DNA from 2 places in the Nocardia sp. NPDC003482 genome. Region 1 is predicted to be linked to the other one. Evidence: predicted binding sites of a transcription regulator. Region 1 holds the regulator's gene; the other holds the start of a gene.

Region 1 (4,157 bases):
ATCAAGAAGGCCTACCGCAAACTCGCGCGTGACCTGCACCCGGACAAGAATCCGGGGGACGTCAAGGCCGAGGAGCGGTTCAAGGCCGTCAGCGAGGCGCACGCCGTGCTGTCGGATCCGGAGAAGCGCAAGGAGTACGACGAGGCGCGGCGGCTGTTCGCCAGCGGCGGTTTCGGCCGCGGCGGCTTCTCGCCGGGTGGTGGCTACGCCGGACAGGGCGGTTTCAGCGAATTCAACCTGGGTGACATCTTCGGCGGCGGCGCGGCCGCGGGCGACGGTGGCCTGGGCGACCTGCTGGGCGGCCTGTTCAATCGCGGCGGGGGCGCGCGCACCGCGTCGTCCCGGCCGCGGCGGGGCAGCGATGTGGAGACCGAGACCACGCTCGGTTTCCGCGAGGCGGCCCAGGGCGTGACCGTGCCGCTGCGGATGACCAGTCCGTCGCCGTGCACCACGTGTCACGGCAGCGGCGCCAAGCCCGGCACCAGCCCGCGAGTCTGCCCGCACTGCAACGGAACCGGCGTGATCAGCCGCAACCAGGGCGCGTTCGGATTCAGCGAGCCGTGCGACGACTGCCGTGGGACCGGGTCGATCATCGACGACCCGTGCCCCGACTGCCGCGGCACCGGCATCCAGAACCGGACCCGCACGATCACCGTGCGGATCCCGCCGGGGGTGCGCGACGGTCAGCGGATCCGGTTGGCGGGTCAGGGCGAGGCGGGCCTGCGCGGCGCGCCCGCGGGCGATCTGTTCGTCACCGTGCACGTCGGGCAGGACAAGGTCTTCGGCCGCAACGGCGACGACCTGACCCTGGTACTGCCGGTCAGCTACGCCGAATTGGTGCTGGGCACAACGGTTTCCGTGCCCACGCTGGACGGCCGCGTCGGGGTGAAGGTGCCCGCGGGCACCGCCGACGGGCGTACCCTGCGAGTGCGCGGGCGCGGCGTGCCCAAGCGCGGTGGCGGCGCCGGTGATCTGCTCGTGACGGTGAAGGTCGCGGTTCCGCAGAAGCTGGACGACGATGCCTCCGAGGCGTTGCGCGCCTACGCGGAGGCGGAGAAGGCCGGTGGGTTCGACCCCCGGGCGGGATGGGCAGGTTCGTGATGGACGGTGATCGCGAGAAGAGGACGGGCGGCACCGAGTACTTCATGATCTCGGTGGCGGCGCAGTTGGCCGGTATGCACGCGCAGACCCTGCGCACCTACGACCGGCTGGGACTGGTGACGCCGCAACGCACCTCGGGCGGCGGGCGGCGCTACTCGGCCCGCGACGTGGAGCTGCTGCGCGAGGTGCAGCGGCTGTCGCAGGACGAGGGCGTCAATCTCGCGGGCATCAAGCGGATCATCGAACTCACCAACCAGGTCGAGGCGCTCCAGGAGCGGGTCCGCGAGCTGTCGGCCGAGGTCGAGCGGCTGCGCTCGCGCTACCTGCCGGAGCTGTCCCAGCGCAGCACGGCCCTGGTGGTCTGGCAGCCGCGCAACAAGCGCCACTGATCCGGCGCACGGAAAACATCTGTGGCACAGCGCCTCCGGCGACGGGGGCGCTGTTTTCGTTTGCGCGCGGTGTGCTGGAATTCCGTCGGCGTACTCGGGCGGGGTCGGTCCGCATTTCGTCTCGAAATGTGAATGGCATCCGGAAATTCATTGCCGGAAGGTCGGTTTCATTCCTCGCGCGCGAGGGCTCGCCGACCTCCTGACGGTTGCTCCAAGATCGCTGTAAATCCGAGTATTTCAGATAGAACCGTGCCAGACGGGTGATTCAGGTGCCGAAAACGCCGGTGTGTCATAGGCAAACGGTCGGTTTCGTCGAGTTTTCACCCGCCTCGGCCTGGTTTCGGGGGAATTACACACGTGTTCTTCAGACGACTCGGTCCGCACCTGGCAAACCTCGCTTAGACTCGTTCGACATCGGCTGCCGTCGAGTGCGCGGTACCCTACACCCGTCGGCGCGGCCCGTGTTCGCATGCGAAATGGGGTTGTGAGACATATGGATTCGCGGACCGTCGCATTGATGAGAACGACGTTCAAGGCGGTTGCTGCGGAGGAGGACGGACCGGAGCGGCTCGCCCGCTCGTTCTACGCGATCCTGTTCACCGACCATCCACACATCCGCGACCTGTTCCCCGCCGCCCTCGACGCCCAGCGCGACCGGCTGGTCAAGGCCATCGGCTTCGTCATCGACCGGCTCGAGGAGCCCGGCGCGCTGCTGCCGTTCCTGGCCCAGCTCGGGCGCGACCACCGCAAGTACGGCGTGACCGCCGAACACTATGCGGCCGTGGGGGAGTCGCTGCAGGCCGCGCTGCGCGGCTACGCGGGCACCGAACTGTGGACAGACGAGGTGGAACGAGCCTGGCGCGCGGGCATCGGCCTGATCGCCGAGACCATGATGAGCGCCGCCGAGCAGGAGGACACGCCGCCGTACTGGACCGGCACGGTCGTCGAGCATCGCGCGGTGCTGAGCAATCTGTCGGTGGTCCGGGTGCGCCTCGACCAGGCCATGCGGTTCGCGCCCGGACAGTATGTGAGCGTGCAGATCCCGGCCCGGCCGCGGATGTGGCGCTATCTGTCCCCGGCGACCCCGCCCACCGCCGACCACGAGGTGGAGTTCCACATCCGCGCGGTCAGCGGCGGCTGGGTCAGCCCGGCCGTCGTCGGACACACCCGGGTGGGGGACAAGTGGCTGCTGGGCGCGCCGATGGGCGGACTCGGCGTGCCGCGCAACACCCGGCGCAAACTGCTCATGGTCGCCTGCGGCACCGGAATCGCCCCGCTGCGAGCGCAACTCATGGCCATGACCCAGCGGCGCTCGAATCCCAAGGTGCACCTGTTCGTCGGCGGCCACCACCCCTGCGATCTCTACGATCTGCCCGCGCTGAACGATCTGGCGCTCGCGCACAAGTGGCTGACCGTCGTCCCGGTCGTCGAGAGCGACGAGAACCCCTGGTGGCATTGCGAATCCGGGGAACCCGAGCCCGCCTACCCGGGCCTGGCGGAGCGGCGGGTGGGGCAGATCGGCAAGGTGGTGGCCGCCGCCGGGCCGTGGCCCGAGCACGACGTCCAGATCGTGGGTTCGCCCTCGATGGTGCAGACCACCAAATTCCGGCTCATGGCCGCGGGCACACCCGCCGAGCACATCCGCCACGACCCGCTGTTCTGATCAAACCCCTTCGTAGCGAATGGCTTCCGCGGGGGTGCCGGTGAGGATGAGCCGGTCCACGGTGGCCCGGGTCATGGCGGGGGAGCCGCACACCAGGACCTGGTGATGCAGCAGCGGACCCATATCGCCGACCACGTCGGCCAGGGTGCCCTCGAGCATCTCGTCCACATCGAAGCCGACGTCCACCCGGCAGCGCTCGTACCACTCGTCGACCCAGCCCGGATCGTCGGCCGACTCGACCACGGGAACCACGGTGAGCCAGGGCAATTCACCGGCCAGCAGGTAGAGCATGTCCGAGGCGTACAGGTCGCGCGGGGACCGGCCGCCGACGAACAGATGCGTGCGCGGCGGTTCGGGACGGCGGCTCAGATCCAGCAGCAGCGCGCGCAGCGGCGCCAAACCCGTTCCGCCCGCGATCAATACGACGTCGGTGGCCCAGTCGTCGACCGACAGCCACCCGGCCGGATCGCTGATCCGCCACTGATCGCCGGGTCGGGTGTCGGCCACGATCGAACCGCTGCACCAGCCGCCCGGCACCGTGCGCACGTGGAATTCCAGTTTGCCGTCGAGCGAGGGCGGCAGCGCGGGGGAGAACCGCCGCCGCAGCCCGGGATGCCGCGGCACCTGCACCTGGACCGACTGGCCCGCCGCGAACGGCACGAACTCCCCGATGAGCCGGATCACCGCGAGGTCGTGCCGCAGCCGGTGATGGCCGACCACGGTCGAGGTCCACTCCTGGGCGTCGAGCCGGATCTCCCCGGTCTCGTCGGGGCCGATGGTCACCTGGGGTATCGCCTTTCGATCAGACGGGATCGGTCATGATGATCGACTCGGGCGTGCCGACCGCCAGCAGCGCCCGCTTGGTGTCGGCGATCATGCGCGCCGAGCCCGCGATCTGGATCTGCCGGTCGGCCCAGGCGCCGAAACTCGCCACCACCGCGCCCAGGTTACCGATCAATCGGCGGTGCATGCCGAACGGCGGATCGGCCGGGGGATAGGGATGC
Region 2 (4,157 bases), on a different contig from region 1:
TCCCTGCGCGGGGCGATCGCCCATCTGCTGGGGCATTCCGCGCCGGTGTGGTTGTGGGTGCCGCTCGCGGTCGTCGTCGCGGTGGCCGGGCTGAGCATCGCGGTCGCGTGGTATCGACGCGACGAGCGGCTGCTGTCGATCGCGGTGGCCGGGATGACCGCGTGCGGGGTGTCGCCGTTCTCGTGGAGTCACCACTGGGTGTGGCTGGTGCCGTTGCTGGTTCACCTCGTGCATCGGGCGCAGACCCGGCCGTGGTGGTGGGCGCTTGCGGGCCTGGTGTATCTGGCCGCCGGATCGTGGACCTACGAGTGGACGCCGCAGTGGGTGGTGGTCGGGTTGATCATGTACCCGCCGACGTGGGTGATCGCGCCGATCCTGATGAATCTGTACGTGACGATGTTGCTGATCCTGTTGGCGGCGTCGGCGATTCGCCTGTGGTGGCCGCGGCCCACCACCAGAGTGGGCCGCGGCCAACGGTTTTCGCTCAGGCCGAGGCGAGCGCCTGGTACGCCGGTTCGGTGACCGGTTCGATCGCGTAGGCCAGGATCTCGGCCACGTCGGCGACCGGGCGGACGTCCAGCGCGGCGAGCACGTCGGCCGGGACCTCGTCCAGATCCGGCTCGTTGCGGGCCGGGATGAACACGGTCTTCAGGCCCGCGCGCTGGGCGGCCAGCAACTTCTGCTTGACGCCGCCGATCGGCAGCACCCGGCCGTTCAGCGTGACCTCACCGGTCATGCCGACATCGGCGCGGACCTGCCGGCCCAGCGCCAGCGACACCACGGCGGTGACCATGGTGACGCCCGCCGACGGACCGTCCTTGGGCACCGCGCCCGCGGGGAAGTGGATGTGGATGTTGCGATCCAGCACCGCGGGCTCGATCCCGATCTCCTCGAGATGCGAACGGACGTAGGTCAGCGCGATCTGCGCGGACTCCTTCATGACGTCGCCCAGCTGACCGGTGAGGGTGAGCGAGCGCTCGCCCTCGGCGGCGTTGGCCTCGATGTAGAGGACGTCGCCGCCCGCGCCCGTCACCGCCAGGCCGGTCGCCACGCCCGGGACCGCGGTGCGTTCCACCGAATCCGGGGTGAAGCGCGGACGGCCCAGGTAGTCCCGCAGATTCGCCGGTTCGACGACGATCGGGGCGGTTGTCTCGCCTTGGGAGAGCCGGGTCGCGGCCTTGCGCAACGCCTTCGCGATGAGGCGTTCCAGCTGCCGCACGCCCGCCTCGCGGGTGTGGTTCGCGGCGATCTCGCGCAGCGCCTCGTCGGTGACGCGCACCTCGTCGGTGGTCAGCGCGTTGCGTTCCAGCTGGCGCGGGACCAGGAAGTCGCGGGCGATGGCCACCTTGTCGTCCTCGGTGTAGCCGTCGACCGTGATGAGTTCCATGCGGTCCAGCAGCGGGCCCGGGATGGTGTCCATGACGTTGGCGGTCGCGATGAACAGCGCGTCGGACAGGTCCAGATCCAGGTCCAGGTAGTGGTCGCGGAAGGTGTGGTTCTGCGCGGGGTCCAGGACCTCGAGCAGCGCCGCCGCCGGATCGCCGCGGTAGTCCGAGCCGACCTTGTCGATCTCGTCCAGCAGCACGACGGGATTCATCGAACCCGCCTCCTTGACCGCGCGCACGATCCGGCCGGGCAGCGCGCCGACGTAGGTGCGCCGGTGGCCGCGGATCTCCGCCTCGTCGCGCACGCCGCCCAGGGCGACGCGAACGAACTTGCGGCCCAACGCCCGTGCGACGCTCTCGCCGAGCGAGGTCTTGCCCACGCCGGGCGGGCCGACGAGCACCAGCACCGCGCCGGAGCCGCGACCGCCGACGACCTCGAGTCCGCGCTCGGCGCGGCGGGCGCGCACGGCCAGGTACTCGACCATGCGATCCTTCACCTCGTCCAGGCCGTGGTGGTCGGCGTCGAGGACCGCGCGGGCGGCCGAGACATCGGTCGAGTCCGTGGTTTTCACGGTCCACGGCAGTTCGAGCACGGTGTCGAGCCAGGTGCGGATCCAGCCCGCCTCCGGGCTCTGATCGCTGCCGCGCTCGAGCCGGTCGACCTCGCGCAGGGCGGCCTCGCGGACTTTGTCGGGGAGGTCGGCCTGTTCGACGCGGGTGCGGTAGTCCTCGGCGCCGTCGGGCTCGTTCTCGCCCAGTTCCTTGCGGATCGCGTTGAGCTGCTGGCGCAGCAGGAACTCGCGCTGGGACTTCTCCATCCCCTCGCGCACGTCCTCGCTGATCTTCTCGGTGACCTCCATCTCGGCGATGTGGTCGCGCACCCAGCCGATCAGCGTGGTGAGCCGTTCGGCGACGTCCGGGGTCTCGAGGAGTTCGCGCTTCTGCTCGTTGGTCAGATAGGGCGCGTAGCCCGCGGTGTCGGCCAGCGCCGACGGATCGGTCATCTGCTCGACCATGTCGATCACCTGCCACGCCTCGCGACGTTGCAGCACCGACACGACCAGCTTCTTGTACTCGGCGGCGAGTTCGCGGGTGCGGCCGTCCGGCTCACCGGTCTCCACCGGTTCGGCCTCGACCCACAGCGCGGCCCCCGGCCCGGTCACCCCGTGCCCGATCCGCGCGCGCCGCTCGGCCCGCAACACCGCCGCCTTCGCACCCCCGCGCATCCGCCCGACCTGCTCGATCGTGGCGACCACGCCATAGCCCGCGTACCCCTCCGCCAACCGCGGCGCGAGCAGCACGGACTCCAGATTCGCCGCCTTCGCGGCATCGATCGCGGCCTGCGCCGATTCGTCCAGTTCGATCGGCACCACCATCCCGGGCAGCACGATCGGATCGGTCAGGAACAGCACCGGTAGTCGTTGTGGGGTAGTCATCGTTTTCGAGCCCCTTCCAAAGTTGAGCGCTACCTACTCAACCTGGCGGGGTGGTCCATTGTTCCGGACGGATGTTCACCGGCAGCGAAACGACCGACTGACTTGCTTTCTTAATATTAATAAGACTGCTAAGATCAGTTGATGGGCGTGCAGGGCCAGGTCTACGGGCCACGGACGATCACGAAGGTCTACCAGGTATCGGTTCCCGCCGCGTTGCTCCGAAAAGTAGGGCTCGACAAGCACTCTCAGGTCTGTTTCGCTGTCTCGGAGGAGGATCCGGCGATGATCTGCATGTTCGCAGCGGACCGAACGCAAGTTGGCCCGGCGCCCGACAGCGACAATCCGGTGCCGTCTACTGTTGCACGCTGATGACTGACCAGCGAACTTCTGGACGACAGTGCGTTGCACCGCCGCAGATCGAGGATGCTGTTCGGGCGGCAACCTGGTGCGGTGTAGTGCTGCCCCGCACCAAAGTCAGCGATTTCATGGTTTTTCCGGTCGTGGAGATCATCCCGGACGCTTGGACTGAGCGTTTAGTCAACGGCTACGGTCCTGAGCTGGATCGATCCACGCTGGGAATCTGGGAATCATGGACGCCCGATATGGGTGATCCGCCGCCCAGGTCGCCCGTGTCGATCGTCGGTTTCGTCTCGACGGCAATGAAAGCCGCAGACGCGCTGCATGCACTCGACTCACTCGCTGGTTACGGCGCAGGATTGTGGCTGACATCAGGATCCCGCAGCCCATCAGCATGGACGCTATCCAAATTTGACGTCGGCGGAGTTGCCGTCGTACATGAGCAGGCGGGCAACGTCGATGTGCTGGTGGAGGGTCGGCGTGGACCGATAGCTACCGCACGACGCATGGTGTCGACGCGGCACAAAGAGGAAGTGCTGTTCGGGTCAGCGCTCGCTATCGGGTACTCGCCTGCGGATGCGGTGTCGACGACACCCACGCCTTGAGTGCCTTCGACGGTTCCCATGCCCTGTTGCTTCTATTCAGGATCAGCTCGTGATTCGCCTGGGCGACAGCGCACATCGTCTTCCACTCACTGCCCCGGCTCTCCGGAGGATGCGCCAGAAGCAGCTGCGCCTGCTTCGCCAGAGCTGCGATCGAATGCTCGAATGCCGCTGTCTCCGGGTATGGATGATTGATGATCCACTCGAGCGACCGGCCCATACATACAGTGCAGTCACACTTCCACAAGTCGAGCTCGGGGTTTCGGGTGATGCCGTCCTCGATAGTGTTAAGGCGCCTGTAGGACAACAACGCCGGCACGTAAGCAGCCGGCGGGGGCGTGAATCCGCCGGGTCCGTCGGTGATCGGGTAGATATGA

The links. The regulator HspR, encoded in region 1, represses chaperone genes until heat shock. The targets are predictions, from matches to a motif close to ANNTGAGTNNNNNNNACTCANNT.
Region 2: the regulator HspR is predicted to act here: its motif matches at 2,842-2,864, upstream of lon (endopeptidase La).

Annotation. Positions count from the first base shown of each region.
Region 1 covers NZ_JBSFPI010000007.1:181,404-185,560, forward strand. Annotated here, with positions in the region: gene dnaJ (molecular chaperone DnaJ) at 1-1,101, shown strand, start outside; gene ACWDSJ_RS13215 (heat shock protein transcriptional repressor HspR) at 1,101-1,490, shown strand; gene ACWDSJ_RS13220 (globin domain-containing protein) at 1,984-3,153, shown strand; gene ACWDSJ_RS13225 (FAD-binding oxidoreductase) at 3,154-3,936, opposite strand; gene ACWDSJ_RS13230 (FAD-binding oxidoreductase) at 3,956-4,157, opposite strand, start outside.
Region 2 covers NZ_JBSFPI010000002.1:74,537-78,693, forward strand. Annotated here, with positions in the region: gene ACWDSJ_RS03510 (glycosyltransferase 87 family protein) at 1-522, shown strand, start outside; gene lon (endopeptidase La) at 485-2,821, opposite strand; gene ACWDSJ_RS03520 (hypothetical protein) at 2,963-3,190, shown strand; gene ACWDSJ_RS03525 (hypothetical protein) at 3,190-3,783, shown strand; gene ACWDSJ_RS03530 (hypothetical protein) at 3,734-4,157, opposite strand, start outside.